DNA from 4 places in the Bacteroides intestinalis DSM 17393 genome. Region 4 is predicted to be linked to each of the others. Evidence: riboswitches for the same ligand, from Rfam matches in the RefSeq annotation. Region 4 holds a riboswitch; each other region holds the start of a gene.
The links. Region 4 has a riboswitch for cobalamin ahead of BACINT_RS10955 (TonB-dependent receptor plug domain-containing protein). Riboswitches for the same ligand answer to the same signal wherever they lie in the genome.

Region 1: another riboswitch for cobalamin. It lies ahead of BACINT_RS23180 (TonB-dependent receptor plug domain-containing protein); the one in region 4 lies ahead of BACINT_RS10955 (TonB-dependent receptor plug domain-containing protein).
Region 2: another riboswitch for cobalamin. It lies ahead of BACINT_RS19855 (DUF5074 domain-containing protein); the one in region 4 lies ahead of BACINT_RS10955 (TonB-dependent receptor plug domain-containing protein).
Region 3: another riboswitch for cobalamin. It lies ahead of BACINT_RS13580 (GNAT family N-acetyltransferase); the one in region 4 lies ahead of BACINT_RS10955 (TonB-dependent receptor plug domain-containing protein).

Annotation. Positions count from the first base shown of each region.
Region 1 is NZ_ABJL02000008.1:3,452,674-3,455,824, reverse strand. Features, by position in the region: gene BACINT_RS23180 (TonB-dependent receptor plug domain-containing protein) at 1-1,442, opposite strand, end outside; cobalamin riboswitch at 1,494-1,696, opposite strand; partial or broken gene BACINT_RS23175 (serpin family protein) at 1,798-3,039, shown strand; gene BACINT_RS23170 (TolC family protein) at 3,136-3,151, opposite strand, start outside.
Region 2 is NZ_ABJL02000008.1:2,582,385-2,585,535, reverse strand. Features, by position in the region: gene serS (serine--tRNA ligase) at 1-32, opposite strand, end outside; gene rpmA (50S ribosomal protein L27) at 177-446, opposite strand; gene rplU (50S ribosomal protein L21) at 470-787, opposite strand; cobalamin riboswitch at 1,217-1,424, shown strand; gene BACINT_RS19855 (DUF5074 domain-containing protein) at 1,544-2,716, shown strand; gene BACINT_RS19850 (TonB-dependent receptor plug domain-containing protein) at 2,726-3,151, shown strand, end outside.
Region 3 is NZ_ABJL02000008.1:1,025,421-1,028,571, reverse strand. Features, by position in the region: gene BACINT_RS13590 (tryptophanase) at 1-693, shown strand, start outside; gene BACINT_RS13585 ((4Fe-4S)-binding protein) at 763-993, opposite strand; gene BACINT_RS13580 (GNAT family N-acetyltransferase) at 1,003-1,305, opposite strand; cobalamin riboswitch at 1,535-1,739, opposite strand; gene BACINT_RS13575 (sensor histidine kinase) at 1,768-3,151, opposite strand, start outside.
Region 4 is NZ_ABJL02000008.1:357,451-360,601, reverse strand. Features, by position in the region: gene BACINT_RS10955 (TonB-dependent receptor plug domain-containing protein) at 1-1,629, opposite strand, end outside; cobalamin riboswitch at 1,681-1,931, opposite strand; gene BACINT_RS10950 (hypothetical protein) at 2,065-2,298, shown strand; gene BACINT_RS10945 (DUF4251 domain-containing protein) at 2,418-2,996, opposite strand.

The DNA.
Region 1 (3,151 bases), 3.1 Mb from region 4:
CACGTTGTACCTACATTGAATTGCCGGGTAACTTCAGGCTTTAAATTATGGTTGCCAATTACCAGATAATACAAATCATTGAATGTCGGTGTACGGAAGATATCTTTGTATGAAGCTCTGAAACGTAGACCAAAATCAAATGGTTTCCACGACAGACTGACAGCGGGGGAAAGGCGTTTACGGTCTGCAGCAGCTTTTCCTGTCCGTACATTCTCTGTAATATAAGTATTCAGCAGGGAAGCGGTAGCAGAAAATCGGTTGCTTTTATAGTGTGTGGCTATTGCTGTTAAATAGGTGAAACGTTCCGGATATTGATTGTTCTGTAAAGTCGTTGACAAATAGTTATAGGCGAAATCCTGTGCTAATGAGAAAGATAACCCTTTCACCGGTTCGTTCCATAGGGTAGCGGATAAGTAAGTCTCAGTCTGGCGGAAACGATTGTCTGTAATACCGGAAGATTCATTATTATAGTCCCGGTTCCAGCTGAAGTTAAATTTTCCACTTGCTTGTAGTTTCCATTTCTCAGAGAACCGATTCTCATACTTCAATTGGCCGAAGTAATTACGGTCATATAGTCTTTCGGCAGCATACGGATTGTCATAAATTACTCCGCCGGGTAACCCTCTTTCCGAATCAAAGAGATAAACTTTGGCTTTCAAATCCTGTTTCTCATTCAGAGTTACAAACAAATTTAATTCTGCCCGATAAGTCTCTATATCACTATTGTTTCGTTTGGAGTCAATCAGTTTGTTCCCATTCCACATTTTGAAAGGATAATTGCCGTCTGCTCGTAAATAATCAGCATGGGCAGAAAGACTGAAACGGTTACTTAATTTTTGAGCATAAAATAAAGAAGGATTAGCAAGCCCGTAAGAACCGGTTTTCATATTTGCAAGCAACCGTAAAGGTCTGTCACTAAAGTCCGGACGTGCGGTTTCGATACTTAAAGCACCGGCAGAGGCAAACATCTTTGCTGTCTGGTAAATATTATCACTCTGCCCAATGCTGAGTGCCAGTTCAGAAACATTGTCTAACGAAAAACGGGAGATATCTACCTGCCCTGACTGACAATCACTGACTGTCACTCCGTCATAGCTGACTGCTGTATGTTGCGCTCCCAAACTGCGTACAGAAACAGTCTTTAATCCACCAACTCCACCATAATCCTTAACGCTGACTCCCGAGAAATGGCGAACTGCATCGGCCACATCCGATACTCCCAAACGTTCCATATCAGTTTTCTTCATCTGTTGGAGCGGGGCGGTTGCTGAGAGAGCCGGTGGTACACGCCGACCTTTTATCCCCACTTCCGGAATTGCATGTACTTTTCCTGTAATGGAGTCTCCCACCTGTTGTGCTTGCAGGCTGGCGCAAAGCCAACATACAAAGCAAAACAAATAAAACCGTAGCCAGATGTACCGACATAGATTATCTTTTATCATATATAGAAAGCTATAAAAATAGATACACCTCATGCCCTTTCCTCGAAGGCATAAGAAATGATCGGTTTTGCAGGTCTTCTGACTTACTCCGGATTTACCGCCTTCCCACCATACGAATATTGGCAGTGGCACAGGTGATTGGCAAATCCTGCAATAGGAGATCACAGCAGCGGGACTGTTTGGGAGTCACACCCAATTCCCTTTTCATGGAGTATACCGAAAGGCATACTCCAACAAAACCGGGAGCAAAGATAAGAAAGATTTATGTTTAATTTGTAATGTGGTGCAGTATTTTATAAATTTATGCATTTATTCTAACAGAGTAACTTAATAGAAAACTAATACTATAATGCTTATGCTAAAGAAAACTATTGCTGCGCTAAGCCTACTCAGTATCCTTGCAGCTTGTCAGAATGATGAGAACCCTCCTCAACCGGAACCTAAACCACGTCAAGACATCAATCTCACCCGTGTGGAACAAGCTTTAATGGACAAAGGTACAGACTTTGCTTTCCGTTTCTTCGATCAGGTGTGCAGTACCGAAAAGGAAAAGCCGAATGTCTTTGTGTCTCCATTGAGTGCATCGCTTTGCTTATCAATGATTACTAACGGAGCTTCGGGCAATACGCTTACTGAAATGCAGAACGTATTGGGATTTCCTGCCGCTTCTTTCTCTCTTGATGATCTGAATAACTATAATCAAAAACTAACTTCAGCTTTATTGGATTTGGATAATACCACTCAATTAGGAATTGCCAATTCTATCTGGATAAAGGAAGGTTTTAAGGTTTACGACTCCTTTGTGGATGTGAATAAGAAAATGTACGATGCACAGGTGCAGGAGCTTGACTTTGCATCTCCCACAGCGAAAGATGTGATAAACCAATGGTGTGCCGAGCAGACGAATAATTGTATAAAAGAGGTTATACAGAGAATACCGGAAGATGCACGTATGTATTTGATTAATGCACTCTACTTCAAAGGTATCTGGAAGAGTCAATTCCAAAAATCGGATACTCGCCAGGAAAATTTTACTAATTCTGATGGTACTGAGCAGAAAGTGAATATGATGAATCAGACAGAAACGTTTAATTATGCTCAGAACTCAGCATTCTCCATCGCAGAATTGCCGTATGGTAACTAAGCTTTCAGTATGGTGCTCTTATTGCCTGCCGTGGATAAGACTTTGGATGAGAGTTTGTCCGAGTTGACTTATGAAAACTGGAAAGAGTGGAATGCAGCTTTGTCGGGCAGACAATTGCAGGTTAAACTTCCCCGTTTCAAAGTGGAGTATAACAAGATGCTCATAGAGGATATGGTTGCTATGGGGATGAAGGATGCCTTTGATGGTTATAAGGCTGATTTCTCTAAAATGTCGGCAGCCGAGTTATATATTGGTCTTTTGCAGCAATTTACTTATGTAAATGTAGATGAGGAAGGCACTGAAGCAGCAGCTGTTACAGTTGGTGGAATGTTTGAAACTTCCGTTGGACCATCTACTCCTATATCTTTCTATGTAGACCGTCCTTTTGCTTTTGTGATTAAGGAAAAGAGTACGGGAGCAATTCTCTTTATGGGGAAAATTACGAAACTGTGATTTGTTATGCTATTTATAAAGAAAGCGAAGAATCAACTCCTTCAATTGCCGGAGTTGGTTCTTCGCTTTCTTTATAAATATAATAAGAATATATTCTTATAGTTTACTCTTA
Region 2 (3,151 bases), 2.2 Mb from region 4:
GTGTTTTCTGTAATTTGTTTGATGGTAAGCATATCTTGATACTTTGTTTTGATTAAAATCTTGATTTGAGAGCACAAAGATAAGTAAAAAACAAATAAGGTGTTGTTTTTGCTATAAAAAGAAAGGGATGCAATCCATTGGATTACATCCCTTTTCTTTATTTTTTATTCTGAAACTTACGCTTCTGCGCTTTCAGCGGGGATTACAGATACATAACGTCTGTCTTCCTTGGTTACTTTGAACTGTACAGTTCCGTCTACTAAAGCGAAAAGAGTGTGGTCTTTACCCATACCGATGTTGTTACCCGGGTGGAATTCAGTACCTCTTTGACGAACGATGATGTTACCAGCTTTGCAAACTTCGCCACCAAATATCTTAACGCCTAATCTCTTGCTCTGTGATTCGCGGCCGTTCTTAGAACTACCGACACCTTTTTTATGTGCCATTTCTTCTTACTGTTTTAAATTGATTAAGCTACTACTTCTGTGATTGTTAACTCTGTGAATTGTTGACGGTGACCGTTCAACTTGCGATGACCTTTTCTTCTTTTCTTGTGGAAAATGAGAACTTTGTCACCTTTTACCAGGCTTGATACAATCTGGCAAACTACTTTTGCACCTTCTACGGTGGGAGCACCTACGGTGATAGCACCTTCTTTGTCTACCAAAAGAACTTTGTCAAATTCTACTGTTGTACCGTTTTCTGCATTCTGGATGTGGTGTACAAACAGCTTTTTGCCAGCTTCTGCTTTAAATTGCTGACCGTTGATTTCTACAATTGCGTACATTTCTTATATATAATGTATAAGTTAGCTCCGTCGGGTGGTCTCTAATCACTTAGAAAGCACTTTGTCGAACCCGGTGCGGAATAATCGGGCACAAAAGTACTTCTTTTATTTGGAACAGACAAACGTTTCTTCCTCTTTTTTTGAGGAATAGATTTAGGAAATCTGTCAGGAAGGGATTCTTGCAAGTCTGCTTCATACCAACTCCGTGTCAAGGCCGTACCAACTCCGTATCAAGTCCAAGCGTATAGATACGGAGAAGACACGGAGTAAATAAGACTCAGATATAATGAATATACGGGGCCTATTCATAAAGCCTTGAGTACTGAACCAAGCAAACTTATAAGAGGGAATAAAACATTAAGTTCATTTTCTTTTTTTTTAGAATATTCTTCCTTGCATGATTTATAATGTCTATCTTTGCACTCGGATTTAAGAATCCGGCTTTCGGGTGCTTCGTGATATATCTTATCAAACGAGGTGAAAAGGGAATCAGGTGAAACTCCTGAACAGACCCACTGCTGTGAGCTTCATTAAACTTTTCGGATAAATTCTACACTTGTCCACTGTCCGTATAGGATGGGAAGGACTTCCGGAGAGGAAGCGAGTCAGAAGACCTGCCTGCAAAGTCTGCAATCTACAGTTTCGGGGGAAAAGGAACTTAAGAGATTCACATTGCTTCAACTCATATTGTTATAGATATGAGAGGTCATTGCTCTGACTTCGTACCTCGAAACATAACGGAAAATAATTGTGTGTATGCAGAAGAAACGCATTTTGAGGTTATGTTGTGCAGTGCTAATGGTATCATTATCCGCCTGCGAATATGAGGATGATTTTCCTGCCGGAGTGGGCGAGGGTAATATCGAAGCTATTGTTTTGAACGAGGGAAGAATAGGTACGAATATGGGAGCTATATCTGTATTGTACCGTAACGGGATGGTGAGTCCCGATGTCTTTCGTGTTGTGAATAACCGACCGTTAGGGGATGTAGCACAATCTATTACGATGATTAATGGGAAGTACTTCATCGCTTTGAACAATTCTAAGAAAATCGAGATTGTGAATTCCAAGACTTTCGAATCCGAAGGTACGATACTTTATACACAGGCAGGATTACCACGTCAGATTGTGGCTATATCGGATACTACTGCTATCGTTTCCGATCTTTTAAGTAACAATGTCTCCGGTGTTGATTTGCCCAGCCAGCTGGTACGGATTCGTACCGTGCCTCCTTATGGTACTCCCTTGGAATATATCGTTATCAGAAAATGGGTAGAATATATGGAAGTGTCTGAACATAAACTTTTGGGTATTACAGCAAAAGGGGTTTATGTGTTCGATCTGGACAATATTACTCTGGAAGGAAGCCGCATGATAGAAGAAGTCTATAATGAGGAAGTCACTAAAACCTGTAAATTGCTGAAAGACAAAAATGGCAAGATATGGGCTTTGATGAACGAACGTGATAAAGGCAAACTTACTGCTATCCTGTTAAAGTGTATTGATCCGCAGACGGAGAAGGTAGTGACTACTTACAGACTGCCTTTTGTCAGTAAGAATGAAGCCAAAGAAGGGGATGTAACCGGAACTATCAGCTATAACCGGACTGACATGGATGCTACTAAAACTCTGATCTATTTTAGTGTGCGAACCTGCAAACCGGGTCTTCCGAATGACTCACAACAAAGTATTTATACGTTGAATACGGATGATGGCACTTTTAAATTACATCGTCATGTACCTGGAGTAGATATGATGTATGGTTGTGGAGTAAGTCCGCAAGGGGAAGTGTATATCTGCGACTGTCTGGACTATTCGGCACAGCGTGGCTATATTCGTCATTATAAAGAGAGTGGAAATGTTGAAAGTTACCGTGTTGGTATTTATCCCAATCAGGTCTATTTCCCTGAATCATCCGAAGTTCAATAATCTAAGTTTATGAGAAAACTGTTTTTCCTGATAGTTGCCGCATGCCTGCTGGTGACTGATGCGATAGCTCAAAAAAAGGATACGATTGCCTATGGCCTGAATCTGGATGAGGTGCAGATTGTAGCCCGTCGGATACGTCATGCCAATGAAGCAAATGCCGGTGCAAAAGTGACGCATCTTGAGCCTGAATTGCTGCAAATCAATAAAACCCGTTCGTTTTCTGAGTTATTGACCGAAAATTCAGCTACCTACATTAAGAGCCTGGGCACGGGAGCATTATCTACAGCCTCTTTCCGTGGAGGAAGTGCTGCGCAAACCCGGGTCAACTGGAATGGAATCAACATCACGCCGCCGATGTCCGGAGTGTTTGACTTTTCGCAGTTCCCTGTCTTCTTTGCCGACAACGTGAACCTTTATTATGGAAGCAGTCATGTG
Region 3 (3,151 bases), 670 kb from region 4:
CGTGAAGATGGCTATAGCGGTAAAACAATCAAGGAAATTACGAAAGAGATGTTCGAACTGGCAGATGGTATGACTATGAGTGCCAAGAAGGATGGTATCGTCAATATGGGAGGCTTCATTGCTACACGAAAAAAAGATTGGTACGAAGGTGCCAAAGGCTTTTGCGTGCAATATGAAGGGTATCTTACTTACGGTGGTATGAATGGTCGTGACATGAATGCACTTGCCACAGGACTGGATGAGAATACGGAATTTGATAATCTGGAAACCCGCATCCGTCAGGTAGAATATCTGGCAAAGAAGTTGGATGAATACGGTATTCCTTATCAGCGTCCAGCAGGCGGACATGCCATTTTTGTGGATGCAACGAAGGTACTGACGCATGTACCGAAGAATGAATTCCCGGCACAGACTCTAACGGTTGAATTGTATCTTGAAGCCGGTATCAGAGGATGTGAAATCGGTTATATTCTGGCAGACCGTGATCCGGTTACTCGTGAGAACCGTTTTACCGGATTGGATTTATTGCGTCTTGCTATTCCCCGCCGCGTATATACGGATAATCACATGAACGTGATAGCAGTAGCGTTGAAGAATGTTTTCGACCGTCGTGAAAGTATTACTAATGGAGTCCGTATTACTTGGGAGGCTCCCCTGATGCGTCATTTCACTGTTCAATTGGAACGTACATAACTACTTTCTTTTTCATAATACAAATGAGGTTACCCGAATTCATATATTGAAGGGGTAACCTCATTTCTTTTATTTATCTTCTTTCTCGTTATTCATTCTGTAACTTAATGCTCCTGACGGGCATTTCTTGATTTGAGCGATCAATTCTTCCGTCGTTGCATTTTCAGCCGTTATCCACGGTTTTTCTTTCGGATGATACACATTCGGAAGGGTCTTGGTACAAATGCCTGCATGTTGGCACAGGCCGGGTTGCCAGATGATGGTCACTTCCCCGTTCGTATATTCTTTCTTTATATTCATAACTATTTATTATTGAATGTGAATACCTTTCATTACAATTCTTTTCCATTCGGGATGTTTGTGAATGTATCCCGCTACAAACGGGCAGAGAGGTACTAATCTAAGTCCTTGTTTTTCTATATCTTTTAATGCTTTTTCTACTAACTGGCTGCCGATGCCTTTACCACCCAGTTGAGTGGGTACTTCGGTGTGTGTCAGGTAAATCTCCCCATTCGTTGATTTTATATACTCAATCTTTGGAGTATATTGATCGACATGGAACTCATATTGGTGACGTTCTTCATTGTCGATCAGTTTATAATCTGCTTCCATAACTCTTCGTATTGATTGTTTACTGTATGTATAACACGCGGATGATGAAATTTGTTTTGGGAAAGTTACAGAATAAAATGTCCGGGCGAAATCCCTTCGACCGGACACCATTCAAATAAACTTGGCAGAGTTTATTGTTCCTTACTTTCTTTGAAGCAGAGTGGATGAATGAAATGAGGGGACGATTTGCCCGTTTCATTTAGACTCAACGCTTTTTCCTCGAAAGCAGTGATAAAAACAGTGCATGGCAGGTCTTCTGACTTGTTTCTGTTGCCAGGCGCCTTCCCGGAAGCGGACTTCCAGTGGCTATTGGTAGTTTGCCTGCAACCTATCATGAAACTTACAGCAGCGGGACTGTTCAGGACTTGCACCTGATTCCCTTTTAATTACCGTCTCCGAACAAAGACAGTAAACCAATGCATCGCAAAGATAAGGAAAAAAGTGGTTAGTGCAAACCGTTTCTTACTTTTCCTTTGCCAGGGTGAATACGAATTCTAATCCGCCCCCTTGGTTGTTCTTGGCCGAAATGGTACCTCCATGGATGATTACCGAGTTCTTTACGATAGCCAATCCCAATCCTGTACCGCCCAGTTTGCGTGAGCGTCCTTTATCCACCCGGTAGAAGCGTTCGAATAAGCGGTTCAGATGTTCGGGAGAGACGCCCACGCCGGTATCGGCAAAACTAAAGTAGTAGAAGTTCTCGTCCTCGCGGAAACAGCTGATGTTGATGCGTATATCCGTGCCTGCATAAGCAATGGCATTGTCCATCAGGTTGCGGAAAATGGAGTATAGCAGGGAGTAATTTCCCCGTAGTTGTATCTTCGGTTTTAGGGAGTTGACTACGGTGATATGCTTTTCTTCCAGTTCCAAGGATACCTCGTTTACGATATTGCCTACCAACAGGCTGATGTCTACTTTCTCCATGTCGATCATGTTGGCGGCTTCGTCCATACGCGTTAATACGGAGATGTCGCGTAGCAGTCGGCTTAACCGGTTGCTTTGGGCATAACATCGCTCTATGAATGTCTGCATCTTCTCCCGGGAAATGTTTTCATTGTTGACGATGGTTTCCAAATATCCCTGTATGCTACTGACCGGAGTCTTCAGTTCATGTGCGATGTTTTGCGTCAACTGGCGTTTCAGGCGGATCTGCTCTTCTTCCTGAGTGATGTCATTGATGGATATCTCGAAGCTTAAATCCTGGAATATAATACATTCCACAATAAACATACGTCCATTCTTATTGATGCTGATAGACATACGCTTTTCTTCCTTGCCCGGACGCTTGGGAGCTTTGTTGATGAAATCCGTGATTTTCTGGAACTCACTGATGGAGAATATTTCCTCTGTTGTTTGCAGGTTGGAGTCTGAAATCAGATTGCTGTACTGTGTGAACAGGTTGTTGACCAGGATTTCTTTCTTGTCCTTATTGAATACGCCCAATCCTTCATGCGAGGTTTGTAAGTGGGTGATCAATTTCTCCCGTTCAATGTATAGCGCCTCTTTGGTTTCCCGCAGTCGCTTGTATATCTGGATGATATGCTGTGAAATCTCTCCCAGTTCGTTGTGCGGGAAGGCGGATTGCATATCTGTTTCCACAGGCTCATTCTTGTCAGCACGTTTGGCAAACTCACGTAGCTGATTGATGGCTGTCCCCAGTTTAGAGGTGAATTTGTAGAAGATGAAAATTAATAGTAATGATACGATGAGGGTAAACCAGATGTAGTGCTGGTCTGCTGCAAGGTGTCTTACAAGGTTCAGGTCGTAGGGGAGGGCGGAACGTATGATGTAGCCCTCATAGAGTGTGGCGGAATAGAAGTAGGGCACTCCCGTTGTTTCGGAAGTA
Region 4 (3,151 bases):
ACCATAACCCAGATTTGCATTCAGATTCACTTCAAATCCTTTGATTAACGCTTTATCGTTGTTAACGTAGTTTTGGATATTACCCAGCTTGGCATTGCCACCATATAATTCGTTTGCGATTTCCTGGAAAGCTGCTTGTTCAGCCTCTGAAAATTCGGATAGTTTAACGGTACGCGCTACAATCATATCGCGTAACTCGTTGATATATCCGGTTACTCCCACTGTTAACCATTTCTTATTGAACTCTAAATTGATGGAGCCATAGTTGCTTTTCTCTGCATCCAGATTCTTGTTTCCGGCACTTAATGTTCCTGCTCTGGTTCCTCTTTGAGAATAAGAGTATTTGTATAGCTCATCAAGTCCTGGGGCACGGAATCCTGCCGAATATTGTCCGCGAATGGTAAAATCGCCCAAACGATACATTACGGCAAGTTTGGGTGTAACGTTACTCTTGGCTGTTTCGTGATATACATAGCGCAATCCTGCCTGTATCTGTAAGTTCTTAAACAAAGTGATTTCTTCTTGTGCATAGGTAGCCCAAGTGTATGCGCGTTCATCAACGTTGAATGAAGGTCGATCCAGAGTTTCCTGTATATATTCCACTCCGAATATGGTACGGGTATTTTCCGTAAAGCGGAATAATGACTTCAGGTTTCCGCTATAATAGTGCTGCCGTTTCTGACGCACTTCGTCTCCAACCTTGTTATCTCCATCCTCATTGGTGTACAGATAATTGGTATCGTAATTATCATTCTTAATATCAAACTGGATATAAGAACGTTTGTTGAAATTATATTTAGCTCCTGCTCCTAAACTGTATGCATCGTATGTCAGATTGTATTTCAGGTATTCGGGCTGACGTTTAACTGTACGGTCATAATAACTACCTTCAACATACATTGACAGTTTGTCGTTCGGTGTAAATTGAAACATCTGGGTATAATTGTCCGTATAGAAAGCGTTAGCATCATGTTGGTCTCTCGCTTCACCATCTGCATCTACACGTGTGAGAGTCCAACCATCGGCCTGACGACGTTGATAAGAAGTATAAGAAGCAAACTTCTCTGTTTTGATGTCTACGTTGGCAGTCTGGGTGAATTGTCCACGCTCTTCTACCTTTGTATTGCTGGTAACTGTTATGTCATTTATCGGTTGGTTTGTAATGATATTGATTACACCACCAATAGCATCACTACCATAAAGAGCGGAACCGGCACCCTTCAGGACTTCAATACGTTTTACGTTACTCATGTCAATGCGGTTCAGGTCGATGTTGTTACTGCTGTCTCCTGTTAGCTTTTTGCCATTAATAAGTATAAGCACATACTTGTTCGACAGTCCGTTTAGCATAAGGTAGTCTCCCATTGAGTTGGTAGAGAAAGACAGCGACGGAACCAAAGCAGTCATCGCCTCACGGAAATCTGTAATTCCAGCCTTTTTAATGTCGTTCGCTGTTACTACTTCCACTGGTGTTGGGGTGTCTTTCAGTCTGTGATGCGTACCTGTACCTGTTACTACAACGGGATTAAGTTCTACACTCAGGTCTTGACTCTGTTTTGTCTCTTGTGCAGATGCACTCATTGCTACACATCCTCCCATGAGGATGAACAGCCAATTCTGTTTCTTCATTGATTGATAAATAAGAATTAATACTTGCCTTCTTGACCCCGAGACGGCGTTAATTATGTGATTACCCAGGCAGGTTTCCTGACTCAGCCTTTACGGAAAGTAACCTTCCCATCCTTGGTTTCCCATTTGTTGGACAGTGGTTTCTGGAAGTTCTTCAATGAATACTTCCCGTTTTTTGTTTCGCGTTATCTGAAACAAAATTAAGGCTTTACAGTAGCGGGCACTGTTCCGGTTTCTCACCGGATTCCCTTTTATGTGGAGTGTTGAACACACTTCACATCACCTAAGCGGGTACAAAGATAAACATATCTTTAGATAAGGAAAAGTATTTTAGGCTTTTATGTTTAGGAAAGCAGAAGTATGTATAAAAACATCGAAAGGATGAATCATAAATAAAAACTCTATATTTGTAGTATGTAATTAATACGGTACTTTATGACGACAGGAGAACGTAAACAACTTTTGTTTCAACGCCTAATGGCGGTAAACGATGAACGGCTATTAGAAGACATTGAGGCATTATTAAATAATCGTTGTCCGGATGATGTTCTATACTTTTCTTTTGAACTGCGTGATAAGATTGATAATGCTTTGGAACAGATGCAGTGTAAAGAGGTTGTGTCTACTGAAGAAGTGGAAAATAGATTAAGTCGATGGAGCGGAAAGTAAGAGTACTGTAACTCTCATAAAAAAACACTTGCGGCTGCGAGAGCCTGCGCTTGTACAAGTGTGAACATTCATTTGTACAAGCGCAGGCTCTTGCAGCCGCAAGTGTTCAATTACAATAATTAGAACGACCGTCCTTTAAATATATTCGACTCGGACAATGGAACGAGTTTACCGTCCAGTGTTAATCTATTCGAGTTGAAATTAGGATTTACTGTGGCAGATACATTGTTGCGGCCACGAGTGAGCCTGATAGAGACTTGTGCTGAGATTCCTACACCTGTCACACTAAAATTGCAAGTTACATTCCCCTTTTTGTCGGTGGTGGTTTTTACTTCACCTACAGTGCCATCCACTGTAACACCTCCAATTCCGTTAGGACCTGCAAAGGCGCCATTGAAAGCAATCTGTACGGATGCCCGGTCACCATTTAAAAGGATAAAATTGGTATTGGATGTAACAAAAGCACTACGGCCTCTTTTGAATGTTACACGATCCGCTTCCAATACAAACTTTCTCTCCTTTATGGCTTGTACTGCATCAGTGTATGCTCGTTCTTCTTCTATTTTCTCCCGAGCTTTTTCTGCATCACGTTGTGCTTTACGTTCAGCACGACGACTTTCACTTTTACTTTCCTGTGCATAGATTGTTGTAGATGCACCTATGAAAACCAACATCAATAATACGATAATCTTTTTCATAACTTCTTCTTTCTTTTGTTAGAATAAACAATCAAAAAATGAAAAGGATGCATGTGATCTATATTAATATTATATGAATTAATATTTATTATAAGTAATACACTGTTATGTTATTTCTTTCTTGAATACATTTCTGTTGCATAGACCATCTGCCT